Regions from separate parts of the Serratia sp. TSO36 genome, predicted to be linked through region 2. Evidence: predicted binding sites of a transcription regulator. Region 2 holds the regulator's gene; each other region holds the start of a gene.

Region 1 (5,898 bases), on a different contig from region 2:
CTGCTCGCGGTATTTGCGCACCGCGTTGACCGACGTCTGCAGGAAGAAGTGGTTGCTGACACCGGGGATCTCCACCGGGTACTGGAAGGCCAGGAACACGCCTTCGCCGGCGCGATCTTCCGGATCCAGCTCCAGCAGATCCTTGCCCTTGAAAGTGACTTCCCCTTCGGTCACTTCGTACTCTTCACGCCCGGCCAGCGTGGCGGACAGCGTGCTCTTGCCCGAGCCGTTCGGCCCCATGATGGCGTGCACTTCGCCCGGTTTGATCTCCAGATCCAATCCCTTGAGGATCTCGTTGCCTTCCACGCTGACTTTCAAATTCTTGATGCTTAACATGCTGTGTCCTCAGATAGCGCCGGCGGCGCTAAAAATGCGGCGATTAACCCACGCTGTGTTCCAGGCTGATGGCCAGAAGTTTCTGCGCCTCGACGGCGAACTCCAGCGGCAGCTCGGAGAAAACGTCCTTGCAGAAGCCGTTGACGATCATCGAAATGGCGTCATCCTCGCTGATGCCGCGCTGCAGGCAGTAGAACAGCTGGTCGTCGCCGATCTTCGAGGTGGTGGCTTCGTGCTCCAGCTGAGCGCTGTTGTTGCGCGCTTCAACGTAAGGGAACGTGTGGGCACCGCTGTCCGGCCCGATCAGCATCGAGTCGCACTGGGTAAAGTTACGGGCGTTTTCCGCCCCCGGCAGGATTTTCACCAGGCCACGATAGGTGTTCTCGCTGTGGCCGGCGGAGATGCCTTTGGCGATGATGGTCGACTTGGTGTTTTTGCCGATGTGGATCATCTTGGTGCCGGTATCGGCCTGTTGATGGCCGCTGGTCAGCGCCACCGAGAAGAATTCGCCGATCGAGTTGTCGCCCTGCAAAATCACGCTCGGGTATTTCCAGGTGATGGCCGAGCCGGTTTCCGACTGGGTCCAGGACATTTTCGAGCCGGCGCCTTCACACAGCGCGCGCTTGGTGACGAAGTTGAGGATACCGCCCTTGCTCTCGCCGCCGGAGAACCAGTTCTGCACCGTCGAGTATTTCACTTCGGCGTCTTTATGCAGGATCACTTCCACCACCGCCGCGTGCAGCTGATAGCTGTCGCGCACCGGGGCGGAACAGCCCTCGATATAGCTGACGTAGCTGCCTTCGTCGGCGATCAGGATGGTGCGCTCGAACTGGCCGGTTTTGGCGGCGTTGATGCGGAAGTAGGTCGACAGTTCCATCGGGCAGCGTACGCCCTTCGGCACATAAACGAAGGTGCCGTCGGAAGCCACCGCGGCGTTCAGCGCGGCGAAGAAGTTATCGTTGGACGGCACCACGCGCCCCAGATACTGACGCACCAGATCCGGGTATTCCTGGATCGCTTCGCCGAACGAGCAGAAAATCACCCCGCTCTCCGCCAGTTTTTCACGGTAAGTGGTAGCGACAGAGACCGAGTCGAAGATGGCGTCCACCGCCACCTCGCTGCCCTCGCGCACCGGCACGCCGAGCTGGTTGAACGCCAGCTCCACTTCACTGGTCAGGTAATCTTTTTCCGTCGCCGCGCCCGGTTGCTGCTCGGCGCCGGGTTGCGAACCGCAGGCGTCGTCGCAGCTGCCGCAGGACGGCGCCGAATAGTAACTGTAGTCCTGGTAGTTCAGGCGATCGTAATTGGCCTTCAACCAGTGCGGCTCTTCCATCTGCAGCCAGGCGCGGTAGGCCTCGAGGCGGAATTCCAGCATCCACTCGGGTTCGTTGCGCTTGGCCGAGATGGCGCGCACCACCTCTTCGTTGATGCCTTTGGCCAACTCATCGGTTGCCAGCTGGGTGAAGAAACCTTCTTTGTAGCGACCTTCGCTGACCCAAGCCTGCACTTCATTAGGCATTTCTACATTGCTTCGTGTCATGTTGATTGCATCGCTCAAACGCCAAAGCTCTCGCCGCACCCGCAGGCATGCTGAGCTTTAGGGTTGTTAAATTTGAATATCTGATTCAGCCCTTCGCGGACGTAATCTACCGTGGTGCCATCGATGAACGGCATGGCCTTCAGCGGCACATAGAGTTTGGCGCCGTCGCGCTCAAACAGCAGATCGTCATCGGCGGGTTCGCGGGTCAGATCCAGCACATAGGCAAAGCCGGCGCAGCCGGATTGTTTCACCCCTAGCTGCAGCCCTTTCACCTGCGGATCCTGCTGCATCAGTTTGGTTATTTGTCGTACGGCGCTGTCGCTGAGCGAAATGCCTTGCCAGACATTTTCATCCAGAGAAAAAGTGCCGACATTTTCCGTTTGCATAGGGTCTACCTCACACTCGTGTTTGGCCACAGCCAATCTGGGTTGCTTATATGTTAGTGATAACGATTATCACTTCAACCGTTTGTTTTGCGGGGGTATCCGCCGCGAGCGCGGTTTTTCGCTGCGGCGCGCGGCAAGCCAACGGGACACCCGTGGCGGCTTGCGGCGTCTGGCGGCAAGGCGTGCATGCTATCCCTATGAATTTGTTCTCTATCCTGCATCACCGTACCGCACTCCCCGGTGGCCCGTCAGCGTTACAGCGCCGCGGGGCGTTGCCGATCTAAACATTCATAGAAAATACCTATTTCTGCATTCTGTCTGTCGTAAATGTGCGTTTATCGGCATTTCGTGGCGCGGCGCAAGCGCGCACCCTCAGGTTAAAGTTTAGTCGCTCAGGATTAAATTGGGTCGTCGGCGGCCTTTTACACCCCCGCGCGATGAAAAAACGCCGCGCCGGGGATTGATCGGCAACGCGGCAGTTTATATGATAATGATTATCATTCAATTGTAATTTGAGCGCGAAGCCAATGACTCTTTCGATCAACGCATGGTTGCTGGGCAAGATTGATGACTACAAATTCAGCGTGCGCGACGCCACGGTGGACTTTTACATGGCCGAAGCGGCGCTGCGGCGCCCGGAATGCAATATCGACCACCTGAAGCGGTACAACAGCGTCAGCCTCACCATGGCCAATCTGTGTCTGGAGAACGGCGACGACGACAGCTACCTGCATGCGCTCAGCAAGCTGCACAACCGGCTGATCGTCGAGATCAACAACCCACAGCGCTGCCAGCTTTTTCGGGTGCAAAGCTACCACTTCGCTCGCCACACGCTGACGCTGATCTGCCAAAAATATGCAATGGAAGGCACCTGGGAGAAGGCAAACGCGTTTCAGAAGGACTTCGTCAAACGCGTGCCGTTTCAGCTGTAAGGCGCAAGGCTCCGCAGGCCGATCGCCTGCGGAAACCGGCGGGAATCAGTCGATGACCGCCGTGGTCAGACGCGAGGTGCAGCACAGCCGATCGCGCGCGTCGAAGATCTCGATTTGCCACACCTGATGACGGCGGCCAACGTGCAGTGCGCGGCACACCCCGCGCACCTGGCCATCGAACACCGCGCGCAGGTGGTTGGCGTTGATCTCCAGCCCCACCACTTTCTGCTCGCCCTCGCTGCACAGGTAACCGGCCATCGATCCCATCGATTCCGCCAGCACCACCGACGCCCCGCCGTGCAACAGCCCGAACGGCTGCCGGGTGCGGCCATCGACCGGCATGGTGGCCTCGAGGAAATCCTCGCCCAGCTGGGTAAACTCGATGCCCACATGGCTGACCATGCAGCCGTCGCCGGCGCGGTTCAGCTGCTCCAGCGATGTTTCACGTTTCCACAATTTCACTCAATCATCTCCAGAAGTGCCTGTAATGGGTGGCGCACGCCATTGCCCTCGATGCGTTTCACCTGGCTGCGGCAGGAATAGCCGGTCGCCAGGCAGCGCTGGCGCGGCAAACGCTGCAGCGTCGGGTGCCATGATAGCTCATAAATGCCGAGCGAGTTTTGCAGGTTCTTGGCTTCATGGCCGTAAGTGCCCGCCATGCCGCAGCAGCCGACGCTGACGTTCTCCAGTTTGGCGCCGAAGCGCGCGAAGATCGCCGCCCACTGTTGGCCGCTGGCCGGCAGCGCGGTGGTTTCGGTACAGTGGCCGAACAGATACCAGGGTTCGCCGGTCGCCGGCTGTTCGGCGCGATCTGCGATCCGCTGCTGCAGCCATTCATGCACCAGCTGCACCTGGAAATCGCCGCGCTCGGCGCCGAGGATCTCGCGGTATTCGTCGCGGTAGCACAGCACCAGCGCCGGATCGACGCCCACCAGCGGCATGCCGAGCTGCGCCACGCGGTTGAGGAAATCGGCGGTTTTGCGCGCGGTGCGGGCAAAGCGCGTCAGGAAACCTTTCACATGCTGCGCCTTGCCGTTCGGCGAGAACGGCAGCAGCACCGGTTTATAGCCGAGTTTCTCCACCAGCCGGACAAAGTCCGCCACCACTTTGGCGTCGTAATAGCTGGTGAACGGATCCTGGACGATCAGCACGTGTTCTGCGCGCTGCTCGGCGCTCAGCCCTTCCAGCTGCTCCAGCGTCAGGGTGGTCGCGCGGTGGCCGGACAGCTGCTGACGCAGCGTCGGGCTGGACAGCAGCGGCAGATCGACCATGCCGATGGCGTTGCGGCTCATCTCCCGCAGCCACGGCTGGCGGAAGAAGAAGTTGAACACCTTCGGCGCGCGAGCCATCAATGGGGTATAGCTCTCCACGCCGGCGACCATATAGTCGCTTACCGGGCGCAGATAGCGGGTGTGGTAGAGCTGCAGGAAGCGCGAACGGAATCCTGGCACGTCAATCTTGATCGGGCACTGGGTGGAGCAGGCCTTGCAGGCCAGGCAACCGGACATCGCCTCTTTCACTTCGTGCGAAAAGTCGTACTCGCCTTTGCCGGCGTGCCAGCTGTTGCGGGTCTTTTCGATCAAACCGCGCAGGCTGACTCGCTGCTGCGGCAGCTGTTTCTCCAGCGCCAACGGATCGACGCCCTGCTCGGCCAACAGACGCAGCCACTCGCGCACCAGCGTCGCTCGCCCTTTCGGTGAATGAATGCGGTTGCCGCTGATCTTCATCGACGGGCACATCGGGCTGCGCACGTCGAAGTTGAAGCACAGGCCGTTGCCGTTACACTCCAGCGCGCCGCGGAACGAGGTGCGCACCTCGACCGGGATCTGGCGATCGAAGGTGCCGCGTTTGACCGCGTCCACCTGCATCATCGGTGCATCCACCGCCAGCGGCGCACAGATCTTGCCCGGGTTCAGACGGTTATCCGGATCGAACGCCGCTTTGATGCGGCGCAGCTCCTCATACAGCGTTTCCCCGAAGAATTCAGGGCTGTATTCCGCGCGGAAGCCCTTGCCGTGCTCACCCCACAGCAGGCCGCCGTATTTGGCGGTCAGCGCCACCACTCGATCGGAGATCTGCTTCATCAGCACTTCCTGCTGCGGGTCGCACATATCCAGCGCCGGGCGCACGTGCAGCACCCCAGCGTCGACGTGGCCGAACATGCCATAGCTCAGGTTATGGTCGTCGAGCAGTTGGCGAAATTCGACGATATAGTCCGCCAGGTGTTGCGGCGGCACGCAGGTGTCCTCGGCGAACGGAATCGGCTTGGCGCGCCCTTTGGCGTTGCCCAGCAGCCCGACCGCCTTCTTGCGCATGTTATAAATGCGCTCGATGCCCGCCAGATCGCCACAGATCTGGTAACCAATCACGCCGCCCTGCCGCTGCGCGATCAATTCGTCCAGCCGTTGACACAGGTTTTCCATCTGGCCGTCGATCAGCGCCCGATCGTCACCAGCGAACTCGACGATGTTCAGCCCGAGCATCTCTTTATCCGGCACGTCGGCGATCAGTTCGTTCACCGAGTGCCAAACGATGTCTTCACGCGCCAGGTTCAGCACCTTGGAATCGATGGTTTCCACCGACAGCGCCTTGGCTTCGACCATAAAGGGCGCATTGCGCAGCGCCGAGTCGAAGGAGTCGTATTTTACGTTAACCAAACGGCGCACTTTCGGCAGCGGCGTGATGTCCAGCCGCGCCTCGGTGA
Region 2 (5,898 bases):
TCGATCACCGACGTCAGGTTGGTGTCAGCCGGGCCGCCGTTCGGCGGATTGTATTTGATGCCGCCGTCTTCCGGCGGGTTGTGGGACGGCGTAATGACGATGCCGTCGGCCTGCGCGCCGCCGCGGCGGTTGTGACACAGAATGGCGTGCGATACCGCCGGCGTTGGCGTGAAACCGTTATTTTCCTGCACGATCACATCGACGCCGTTGGCGGTCAGCACTTCCAGCACGGAAATGAAGGCCGGCTCAGACAGCGCATGGGTATCTTTGCCCACGTAGCACGGGCCGGTGGTGCCCTGCTGATGACGAACTTCGGCGATCGCCTGAGCGATGGCGAGGATGTGCGCTTCGTTGAAGCTGTGGCGCTGCGCGCTGCCGCGGTGGCCGGAGGTGCCAAACTTCACCGCGTGTGCGGCATTGCCGGCTTCAGGTTGCAGCACATAGTACTGCGACGTCAGCTGGGCTACGTTGATCAGATCGCTTTGGCGGGCGGGCTGCCCGGCACGTGGATTATTCGCCATCGACATATCTCCCTCATCCCTGTCGGTGACCGGGCAATACGTCGCGCACGGCCAGCATGACGGGCTGTTCGCTAAATTAGACGGTACCGCAAACTTTCTCGATCAGTTCCGCCGGGAACTGCATCGCCTGCATGATGTGTTCGATCATGCTGCGTTTGCGGCCGGTATTGGTATTGGTGATCACCCAGTAAGGGGTGCCCGGTACATGCTTCGGCTTGGTATGCGTGCCGTTGGCCAGCAGGGTCTGCTGATCGCCGGCGAAATAGGTGCGGGTACGGCCGGTCAACGCCTCGGTGGCGGCGGCGAAACCGGCGGCATCGAGGGTGTACAGCGTGGACAGCACCAGCATGAAACGGTTGACCGCTTTGTTCTGCTCGGCGTATTCATCCGATAACAGCAGCTCACGCATGGCGCGCACGCGATCGCGCGGACGCTGCGCCGGCGCCGCTTTTTCCAGCTCGACGGACTGCGGGGCACTGGCGGCAGGCAACGCGCGCACCGGCTGCCCGGCGGTGAATTTCAACATGCGGCGTAAAATATCGGACGCGCTTTCACCGATGTGTTGCGTGTGGCTGGCAATATAACGGTAAAGCTCTTCGTCGACTTCAATAGTTTTCATCTTTATCCAATACTGTTTTTTCTACTTAGAACCTGAAGCCAGATCCTGCATTCAAGCCATGGGATTATAAGGTTAAAAGCGCTGGGGCGAACACAACAATGTGCCTCCGGACGGCAAATGCAGACTAATACCTATAGCCGGCACTGCCAAGCCCGCGCCGCGAAAATTCCGCATGATTCATCGTGCGATTCAATCATGATACCCTAATCTGAATCTCTCTCAGTATGAACTTCGCCATGAAATTACATTATCAACTGCTGGCCGCCGAGTCAGACGCGCTGCCGGTGCTGCTGATCCACGGGCTGTTCGGCAATCTGGACAACCTGGGCGTGCTGGCGCGCGATCTGCATAAACAGCACACGGTGATCAAGGTAGATCTACGCAATCACGGCCTCTCCCCGCGCGCCGACGACATGAACTACCCCGCCATGGCGCAGGATCTGCTGGCGCTGCTCGACGAACTGCAGCTGGAGAAAGCGATCGTCATCGGCCATTCGATGGGCGGCAAAGCGGCGATGGCGCTGACCGCCATCGCGCCCGAGCGCGTCGCCAGGCTGATCGTTATCGACGTCGCGCCGGTGAATTACCAGACCCGCCGCCACGACGAGATTTTCGCCGCGCTGAAGGCCGTCAGCGCCGCCGGCATCACCCAGCGCCAGGCGGCCGCCGAGCTGATGCGCGACTACCTGCAGGAAGAAGGCGTGATCCAGTTCCTGCTGAAGTCCTTCCACAACGGCGAATGGCGCTTCAACCTGCCGGTGCTGATCGCACGCTACGAAGACATCACCGGCTGGCAGGAAGTCCCGGCCTGGCCGCACCCGACCCTGTTCATTCGCGGCGGCCTGTCGCCGTATGTGCAGGACAGCTATCGTGCGGACATCGCCCGCCAGTTCCCGCAGGCTCGCGCGCACGTCGTCGCCGGCACCGGCCATTGGGTGCACGCCGAAAAACCGGAAGCGGTGCTGCGCGCCATCCACCGTTTCCTCGACGAAGCCTGAAAAACACGCTTTCCTGGCGAAAAAACGCGCTAAAGATAACGGCTTAGCGCGTTTAGCCCGCAGTTAGGCATTGTCGCCGCTCCATCTGCTGGGGTAATATGGCGCGCTATAATTTTGCCGCCGCGCCAGCGCGTTCGCGAACGCCGGTTCGGGGGTGAATTTGGGTTAGGGTTTATTGGCCCGAAGTGTGTTAACCGATGCCTCCGGAAGCGTGCGAGCGCTTTTTGATGCAAACTCCCTTGCAGTACCGCTACCTATGGCAAAAGAACAAACGGATCGCACGACGCTGGATCTGTTCGCAGATGAACGCCGTCCGGGGCGCCCGAAAACCAACCCGCTCTCCCGCGATGAACAGCTTAGAATCAATAAGCGCAATCAGTTACGGCGCGATAAAGTGCGTGGATTGCGGCGCGTAGAGCTGAAAATCAACGCGGATGCGGTGGACGCCCTGAACAAACTGGCGGAACAGCGCAACATCAGCCGCAGCGAACTCATCGAGCAGATGCTGTTGGCACAACTGGCGGAAGAACAGCCGGAACATTGATCTCTTCGGCCGCACGCGCGGCGCGGCGTTAAGGACAACGCCGGATCGACCACGCTTTTCTTCATTCTCCGGCATCGCATAAATGCGATAAAACCCCGGCGCCACTTTCTGGCATGATACGCATTTACCGGCTAGAGACTGCGCCTGTCGGCGCCCGCCCCGGAGGCGAAAGGCTCTTGCCATGGCATCATTTTAATCGGCGTCAGCGGCGGCAGTGCCGGCGTCGAGTAATGCAATTACTTGAATTTAAAGGTTATACGCGATATGGCTACTGTAGGCATTTTCTTTGGCAGCGACACTGGCAATACCGAAAACATTGCCAAAATGATCCAGAAAATTCTCCAGAAACAGTTTGGCGACGACGTCTCTGAAGTGCATGACATCGCTAAAAGCAGCAAAGAAGACCTGGAAGGGTTCGATATCCTGCTGCTGGGTATCCCGACCTGGTACTACGGTGAAGCGCAGTGTGACTGGGATGATTTCTTCCCGACGCTGGAAGAAGTCGACTTCAACGGCAAACTGGTGGCGCTGTTCGGCTGCGGCGACCAGGAAGACTACGCGGAATACTTCTGTGACGCGATGGGCACCATCCGCGACATCATCGAACCGCGCGGCGCGGCCATCGTGGGCCACTGGCCGACCAAAGGCTACCACTTCGAGGCCTCCAAAGGCCTGGCGGACGACAATCACTTCATCGGTCTGGCGATCGACGAAGATCGTCAGCCGGAGCTGACCAACGAGCGCGTGGACGCCTGGGTCAAACAGATCGTCGAAGAGCTGAGCCTGGCCGATATCGTCGGCTAAGCCCCGGCACTGGCGAAAGGTTGAACAAAGGCCCTGTAAAGTGCATAGTGTGCCCACAGGGCCGTCATCGGCAGCAGGGATTGCTGCGATAGAAGCTACAGATTTGTAACTTCCCACCCCGTCACGGTAGACTGAGATATCGGTTTATCCCATCCATCAAGGCGTTGCATGCAAAACATGCAATAGTGCAATTATATCTTTGTTAACAACCGGCGGTTTCTATTTAGTACAACCGGTTCTATAATGAGACGCATTAACTCTTTGTGCCGACCGATGCCACAGGCGAGTACGCCTCAACTTGATTAGCATAGTAACAGGACTGAATTCGCATGACCGACAACAACATCGCACTGAAGAAGGCCGGCTTAAAAGTCACGCTTCCGCGACTCAAAATCCTGGAAGTACTGCAAAATCCGGAATGCCATCACGTCAGTGCGGAAGATTTGTACAAAAAACTGATTGATATGGGCGAAGAGATCGGGCTGGCAACGGTTTATCGCGTACTGAACCAGTTTGACGATGCGGGCATTGTGACACGTCACAATTTCGAAGGCGGCAAGTCCGTGTTCGAGCTGACCCAACAGCATCACCACGATCACCTGATTTGCCTGGACTGCGGCAAAGTGATCGAATTCAGCGACGAATCCATCGAAGTTCGCCAGCGTGATATCGCCAAGCAGCACGGCATCAAGCTCACCAACCACAGCCTGTACCTGTACGGCCACTGCGAAACCGGTGACTGTCGTGAAGACGAAACGCTGCACGACAAGAAATAAGCCTGACCGGCTATGAAAAACCGCCTCACACCGAGGCGGTTTTTTTATGCCCGCCGTGCAACGGGCAAAAAAATCCCCGGACAAGCCGGGGAAAATCATGTCATGAAATATCACAATTGCAGCGGCACTGCGACTCCACGTACTACTCTCACTTCAACGTCCGCCCCGCGCCGACACGCGCGAAGGCAGATGCATTCCCCCTTCGTTATACGGCCTGCCGCCGGGGCAGCAGGCCGTTGCACTGGGCTTAAACCTTCTCGGCACGGCTGTAGCGTTTACCGTCCGGGCTGACCGAACGCACCTGAACGTCACCGGAAACCGCCGGTTTGGCCTTGGCGTCATAGCGCTGCCACTGCTTGCCGCCGTCGGTGGAATACTCGATGCCCAATCCCGGCAGCGCGATATTCGCCTCCAGCTTGCCGCCCGCTACGCGCGCGCCCGGCACCGGCAGACGGTAAGCGACGCCGCCTTTGTCCAGCTTGGCCAGTTCACGCTGGCCCAGAATATTGGCGAAGCGCAGCCAGTCTTTCTCCAGCGCCTTGGTATCGACAAAGTGGGTTTCCCCGCCTTTGTATTCGCGGCCGGCGCGATAGTCCTGCTCCCAACCGGCGCGGTACCAGGCGCGTTCCGCCACCGACAGCGCGCGTGGGAAGATCATGTATTCCATCTGCGGATCGGTGCGCTGGGTTTCGCTCCACAGCTGAGCGGACAGCCCGTAGGCGCCCGGCCACGGCTTGTCGCTCTTGGCGCTGAAGGGGTTGCCGTCGCGGTCGACCGAGGTTTCCGCGTTCTGCGGCATGTTGTCCGGCGCGAAGCTGAACACCTTGCGCTCGTCGCTGAAGCGGGTGCCCCAGTAGTAACCTCGCTCGTCCGGGTTCACCTCATAAGGGAAGTCCATATAGACGTAGTCCGGGTTGGAAACCACCACTTCATACCCTTTGTTGGCCCAGTCGTTGACGCTATCGAAACCGCCCCAGTACAGGGTATCCCAGAAGTTGACGCCCACGCGCGAGGTGGCGAACGCCTTCGCGCTCTCGGCGTCTTTCAGGCCGTCCTGCCAGGCCTGCATTCTGTCGATGCCGTGCGCCTTCACCAGCTTGCTGACCTCTTGGCCGAAGTAGCTCGGCAGGTGCTCCATGTCGGCCACCTTGCCTTCTTTGATCATCGTCTGGCACACCTGCGACTTGGCCCACGGCTTGTCTTCGTTGCTCTGATCGATGATGCCTTTGCCCGGTTCCGGTTTCGCCTTGTCGGTGTAGCCGGCGCCCAGGCGAATGTTTTTCGCTTCGTCGCCGCCGAAGTGCCAGGTCTTGATCGGCTGGCCGGCTTCTTTATGCATCTGGGCGATCTCGCCGATCACCTTGTCGACAAAGCGCTGGGAAGAGTCCAGGCACGGGTTCAGGTAGCTCTGGCGGTTAAAGAACTGCACGGAGGTGGTGTTGGAGGTATCGGTCGGATCCACCAGGCGGAATTCGTTGGCCTCCTGCTCTTTCCCGGCGGCATGCAGCTTTTTATAGCGCGCTTCCATCGAGACCACCGCGGCGCGGGCGTGCGCCGGCATGTCGATCTCCGGGATCACTTCAATCTGGCGCGCCTGGGCGTATTTGATGATGTCGATATAGTCCTGACGGCTGAA
Region 3 (5,898 bases), on a different contig from region 2:
ATGATTATTGCAGCGGCAGTGCTGGGTTCGGTGTCTTTCGGCTCCATGGCGGCAACCCTGCTGACCAAGGAAGATCTGGATAAGAACCCGGGTAAATACGAGAAGATCGGCACCGTCACCACGACGGCGGAAACCACGTCACCGATGGATGCCAAGGAAGAGCTGTCCAAACTGGCTGACGAAAAGGGCGGTCAATACTACGTGATCCTGGCAGGCCGCGAACACGGTAAATTCAGCGCCATCGCCGAAGTTTACAAAGACAAGCAATAAGCCTTGAACGGCAAAGGGGCGCCCGTCATGGCGCCCCTGATCGTCAGGCCTTCAGCCGGTAGAACACCGTGCTGCACCCCTGCCCCTGCGGGCAGCTTTTGCAACTGCCGCTCAGACAGGCGCCGTCATCCTGTTCGATGCGTTCCACTTTTCCCATCGCCGTCAATCGATCCAGCATCGCCTGCACCAGCGGCAGCGGCGTCGCCAGCGAGTGGCTGAGCTGCTGCGCCTGGGCGCTGCCGCGCAGCGCCAGCGCATCGCGCACCTGCAGCAGCCCGGCCATCAGTGACAGCTCCCTTTGGCGCTCTGGCAACAGGCCGCCGGCGTGGCGTTGCCCAGGCGCACCGTGACGCGGCTGCGCGCCCGGCGCAGGCCGAACAGCACCAGCAGATTCACCAGCACCACCGCCAGGATCGCCGTCAGGCTGTACTGCGGGTGTTGATTGAAGGTGGCCGCCTGATAGAACAGCGTCGCCAGCGAGTAGGCCACGTTCAGCCCCCACAGAATAGAGAAGGTCATCCAGCCGCGGCTCGATTCACGGGCGATGGCGCCCATCACCGAGACGCAAGGCACATACAGCAGCACGAAGATCAGATAGCTGTAGGCGGAGATGCCGGAGCCGAATTTGCTGCTCATCACGCCCATCGAGCCGACGCCCATCTCGCCGTCGCCCTTGCTGGCTTCGATCGGGTTGGAGAGCACGCTCAGGCTGAAGGTATTTTTCAGGCCGTCCCAGGTTTCGTTCAGCGCGCCGCCCAGTTCATCGAGCAGGTTGAAGTTGGCGGCGTCGAACGCTTCTTTGTTGATGCGCTCGGCGGTGTACAGCGTATTCAGCGTGCCGACCACCACTTCTTTCGCCATCGCACCGGTCACCAGCCCGACGGTGGCCTGCCAGTTATCGCTGTGGACGCCCATCGGCTGCAGCAGCGGCGTCAGCACCCTGGAAACCGAGGCCAGCGCGGAGTCGTTGATGTTGTCGACCGTCTTGCCGCTGAACGAGAAGCTGTTCAGGCCGCCGATGAATATGCTGGCCACCACGATCACCTTGCCGGCGCGCAGCACGAAGCCTTTCAGCCGCTGCCAGGTTTGCAGCAGCAGGCTTTTCAGGTGCGGCACATGGTAGACCGGTAGCTCCATCACGAACGGCGAGGCTTCGCCGCGCATGAGGGTGTATTTGAGCACCAGGCCGGTAAGGATCGCCACCGCAATGCCGAGCATGTACAGCGAGAACACCACCCCGGCGCCGTCCTGGCCGAAGAAGGCGGCGGCGAACACCGCGAAGATCGCCAGACGGGCGCCGCAGGACATGAACGGCGCCATCATGATGGTGATCAGGCGCTCGCGCTGGGCGTCCAGCGTCCGGGCGCCCATGATGGACGGCACATTGCAGCCGAAGCCGACGATCAGCGGCACGAAGGATTTGCCCGGCAGCCCGAGCGCCTGCATCAGGCGATCCATCACGAACGCCGCGCGCGCCATGTAGCCGGAATCCTCCAGGAACGACAGAAACAGGTACATCATGCCGATCTGCGGCACCAGCGGCAGCACGGTATTGATGCCGCCGCCGACGCCCTGCGCCAGGAAAACGGTCAGCCAGTCGGGGAAGTGCAGGGTGTAGCCGAGCCACTGAATGCCCTGAATGAAGATCGCCGCCGAGCCGATATCGAAGATCGGCTGCAGCGCACCGCCGATGTTGATCGCCAGCAGGAACATCAGGTACATCACCAGCAGGAAGATCGGCACGCCCAGCCAGCGGTTGAGGATCACTTTATCCAGCAGCTCGGTCAGACGGTTGGGCATCGCCTGCTGCGAGTTGCTGACCTCATCGCACAGGGCGGCGATGGACTGGTAGCGCGCGTCGGCGATCACCAGCGCCGGATCTTCCTGCTGCTGCTGTTGCAACGCCTGGGCAGCCGCAGGCAACAGCGCGACGGCGGGACCGGCCAGCCGGTGGCTGTAGATGTCGCCTTCCAGCATTTGCAATGCCAGCCAGCGGCGCTGCACCGCCGGCAGCGTTTGCGGCATGGCGTCGCTCAGCGTGGCGACCGCTTTCAGCAACAGCGGTGGGTAGTTCACCAGCGCCTGCTGTTCGTTGATGTGATGATTGTCGATCATCTGTTTCAGCACGCCGATGCCGTCGGCGCGGGTGGAGATCATCGGCACTACCGGGCAGCCGAGGCGCGCCGACAGCGCGGCGACGTCGATATCGATATGCTGACTTTTGGCGATGTCGAGCATGTTCAGCGCCACGATGCAGGGAATGCCCAGCTCCAGCAGCTGCAGCGTCAGGTAGAGGTTGCGCTCCAGGTTGGAGGCGTCGACCACGTTGATCAGCAGATCGGCGTCGCCGCTCAAAATGTAGTGGCAGGCGATCTGCTCGTCGAGCGAGGTTTGCTCTGAAATGGTGGTCAGGGAGTAGGTGCCGGGCAAATCGACCAGCCGCACGTCGGACTGCGGGGTGGTGAAATGGCCTTCTTTGCGTTCGACCGTCACGCCCGCCCAGTTGCCGACCCGTTGGCGTGCGCCGGTCAGCTGGTTGAACAGCGTGGTTTTGCCGGAGTTCGGGTTACCGATTAAGCCGATGGTGAGTTTTTTCATAGTTCAGCGTGTCGTCTTCAAGGAGAACAGCGCCGGCGCAAAGGCGCGTCGGCAAACGGAGAGCGCGTCGGCTCAGGGCTGGCCGTCGAGCTGCAGCAGCGCCAGATCCTTCCTGCGCAGCACCAGGCTGACGCGGCGAGTTTTAATTTCTATCGGATCGCCCAGCGGTGCGACGCGCACTACGTCGAACGAAGAGCCGGGCAGCATGCCGAGCGATAACAGTTTCTGGCGGTAGGCCGGCGCAATTTCACCGGAAAAGCCGACAATCTTATACGTGCGTTTAGGTTGGAGCTGCATGTGATTAACCTTTCGGGTGCCGATGAGCATCGGGCTGATGATAATTGGACGTTGCCGGCGAAAATGCCACGCCGTCGGCGGTATTCATCCATAAGGTCATGCAATAAAGTGAGCGCAAATAATAGTAATTATCATTATCGCGTTCAATACAAAAAGTAAGGGTATTGTAACCAATTATTATGGCGTCGACAGTTTTTGATGGCGTTGTCTTGATTAACGACGTTTTACCACCGGTTGCGCTGGGGAACAAATGAGAATGGCGAGTTAAATCAGTTACGTATTTGTAGCCGAGTTTTCTTGTTTGCAAATATAGATGGTTTTTTCCCTTTATTTATTCCCACCGAAAGGCAATTCGATAACATTATTCCGCCGTAATGCGAGCGGTAACCATTTGTGTTTCTCTCACAATTCGCGAGATGAAAAATGCGTGTTAACGAAGTTGTTAATAAATGGCTGCAGAAGGGATTGTTGTTGCCTGAATAATGGGAGGGTGGTCACGCAGGCGTGGGAAATAAAAAGATGACGGTTTATTGAGGCGGGTCAAGAAATGCCGCAAGTTTTATTCATCAGAAGGGGGCGGAGCAGGCTCCGCCCCCTGTTGGATCTGACTTAGCGTTTCTTGCCGAATGCCGCCGCCAGCGCGTCGCCCATGGCGCTGTTGCCGGCCGGTGCCGCGTTGCGCGGTTTGGCCTTGTTGCCGCCCGCCGAACGGTTGGCGTGGTCGCGCGTCTGTGCAGGCGCGTTGCCGCCGCGGCGCGGTGAACATTCGCCCGGCTGCTCATCCAGGCGCATGCTCAGCGCGATGCGTTTACGCTGCAGATCGACTTCCATCACCTTCACTTTGACGATGTCGCCGGCCTTCACCACGGTGTGCGGATCTTCAACGAACTTGTCCGCCAGCGAGGAGATGTGCACCAGGCCATCCTGATGCACGCCGATATCCACGAAGGCGCCGAAGTTGGTGACATTGGTCACCGAGCCTTCCAGGATCATGCCCACCTGCAGATCGTTGAGGGTTTCCACGCCTTCGGCGAAGGTGGCGGTTTTGAACTCCGGACGTGGATCGCGGCCCGGCTTCTCCAGCTCTTTCAGGATGTCGGTGACCGTCGGCACGCCGAACTTGTCGTCGGTGAAGTCGACCGCTTTCAGGCTGCGCACCGCCGAGGCGTTGCCCATCAGGTCCTGCAGCGCCTGCTCGGTGGCGGCCAGGATGCGCTGCACCACCGGGTAGGCTTCAGGGTGAACGGTAGAAGCATCCAGCGGGTTGTCGCCGTGGTTGATGCGCAGGAAGCCGGCGCACTGTTCGAAGGCCTTCGGCCCCAGGCGGCTGACTTTCAGCAGTTGCTCACGGTTGCTGAAGCGGCCGTTCTCGTCGCGCCAGTTGACGATGTTCTGCGCCATCATGCGCGTCAGGCCGGCCACGCGGGTCAGCAACGGCACCGACGCGGTGTTCAGATCGACGCCGACGGCGTTCACGCAGTCTTCCACCACCGAGTCCAGCTTCTTCGCCAGCTGGCTCTGGCTGACGTCGTGCTGATACTGGCCGACGCCGATGGATTTCGGGTCGATTTTCACCAGCTCCGCCAGCGGATCCTGCAGACGACGGGCGATGGACACCGCGCCGCGCAGCGACACGTCGAGATCCGGGAACTCCTGCGCCGCCAGTTCTGACGCGGAATACACCGACGCGCCCGCTTCGCTGACGATCACTTTCTGCGCCCGGACCTCGCCGAACTGCTTTTGCAGGTCGAGATAGAAACGCTCGGTTTCACGCGAAGCGGTGCCGTTGCCGATGGCCACCAGCTCCACGTTGTGTTTGATGCACAGCGCCGCGACGATGGCGGCGGCTTTGGCCGCTTGCCCGGTGTGCGGGTAGACGGTGTCGGTGGCGACCAGCTTGCCGGTCGCGTCGACCACGGCGACTTTCACCCCGGTGCGCAGGCCCGGATCGAGGCCCATGGTGGCGCGCATGCCGGCCGGCGCGGCCATCAGCAGATCATGCATGTTGCGGGCGAAAACGTTGATCGCTTCATCTTCCGCGCGCTCGCGCACCGTGCCCATCAGCTCGGTTTCCAGGTGCAGCAACACCTTGATGCGCCAGGTCCAGTTGACCACCGCCTTGCGCCAGGCGTCGGCCGGGGCGTTGTTCAGGCGCAGGTTGAGGTGATTGATGATGATCAGCTCCGCCTGGCTTTCGCGCGGCGCTTCCTCAAACTGCGGATCGGCGTTCAGCGCCAGCTGCAGCACGCCTTCGTTGCGGCCGCGGAACATCGCCAGCGCGCGGTGCGAAGGCACCTGAGAAATCGGTTCGTGGTGATCGAAATAGTCGCGGAACTTGGCGCCTTCTTCTTCCTTGCCCTCGACCACTTTGGACACCAGATGGGCGTTTTTCCACAGGTAGTCGCGCACCTTGGCCAGCAGCGAGGCATCTTCGGCGAAGCGCTCCATCAGGATATAGCGCGCGCCGTCGAGGGCGGCTTTGACGTCCGCCACGCCCTTGTCGGCGTCGACGTAGCGTTCAGCCAGCTGTTCCGGCTGCTGTTGCGGATCCTGCCACAGCGCGTCCGCCAGCGGTTCCAGACCGGCCTCGATGGCGATCTGGCCGCGGGTGCGGCGCTTCGGTTTGTACGGCAGGTAGAGGTCTTCGAGTTCGGTCTTGCTCAGCGTGGCGTTGATCGCCCCCGCCAGTTGTTCGGTCAGTTTGCCCTGTTCATCGATCGACTTCAGGATGGT

The links. The regulator Fur, encoded in region 2, represses iron uptake genes when iron is present. The targets are predictions, from matches to a motif close to ATAATAATGAGAACNACTATCAA.
Region 1: a site for Fur is predicted at 2,313-2,335, ahead of sufA (Fe-S cluster assembly scaffold SufA). Genes of this name have one in related genera too.
Region 3: a site for Fur is predicted at 3,284-3,306, ahead of feoA (ferrous iron transporter A). Genes of this name have one in related genera too.

Annotation. Positions count from the first base shown of each region.
Region 1 is NZ_JBJZOU010000012.1:445,125-451,022, reverse strand. It holds gene sufC (Fe-S cluster assembly ATPase SufC) at 1-336, opposite strand, end outside; gene sufB (Fe-S cluster assembly protein SufB) at 380-1,876, opposite strand; gene sufA (Fe-S cluster assembly scaffold SufA) at 1,891-2,262, opposite strand; gene ACK3CV_RS11560 (hypothetical protein) at 2,790-3,194, shown strand; gene menI (1,4-dihydroxy-2-naphthoyl-CoA hydrolase) at 3,240-3,656, opposite strand; gene ydiJ (D-2-hydroxyglutarate dehydrogenase YdiJ) at 3,653-5,898, opposite strand, start outside.
Region 2 is NZ_JBJZOU010000009.1:248,937-254,834, reverse strand. It holds gene pgm (phosphoglucomutase (alpha-D-glucose-1,6-bisphosphate-dependent)) at 1-521, opposite strand, end outside; gene seqA (replication initiation negative regulator SeqA) at 598-1,140, opposite strand; gene ybfF (esterase) at 1,365-2,138, shown strand; gene ybfE (LexA regulated protein) at 2,395-2,682, shown strand; gene fldA (flavodoxin FldA) at 2,947-3,486, shown strand; gene fur (ferric iron uptake transcriptional regulator) at 3,816-4,262, shown strand; gene ACK3CV_RS06500 (beta-N-acetylhexosaminidase) at 4,510-5,898, opposite strand, start outside.
Region 3 is NZ_JBJZOU010000026.1:98,041-103,938, reverse strand. It holds gene ACK3CV_RS23550 (YdgH/BhsA/McbA-like domain containing protein) at 1-270, shown strand, start outside; gene ACK3CV_RS23545 (FeoC-like transcriptional regulator) at 314-553, opposite strand; gene feoB (Fe(2+) transporter permease subunit FeoB) at 553-2,868, opposite strand; gene feoA (ferrous iron transporter A) at 2,941-3,165, opposite strand; gene ACK3CV_RS23530 (Tex family protein) at 3,775-5,898, opposite strand, start outside.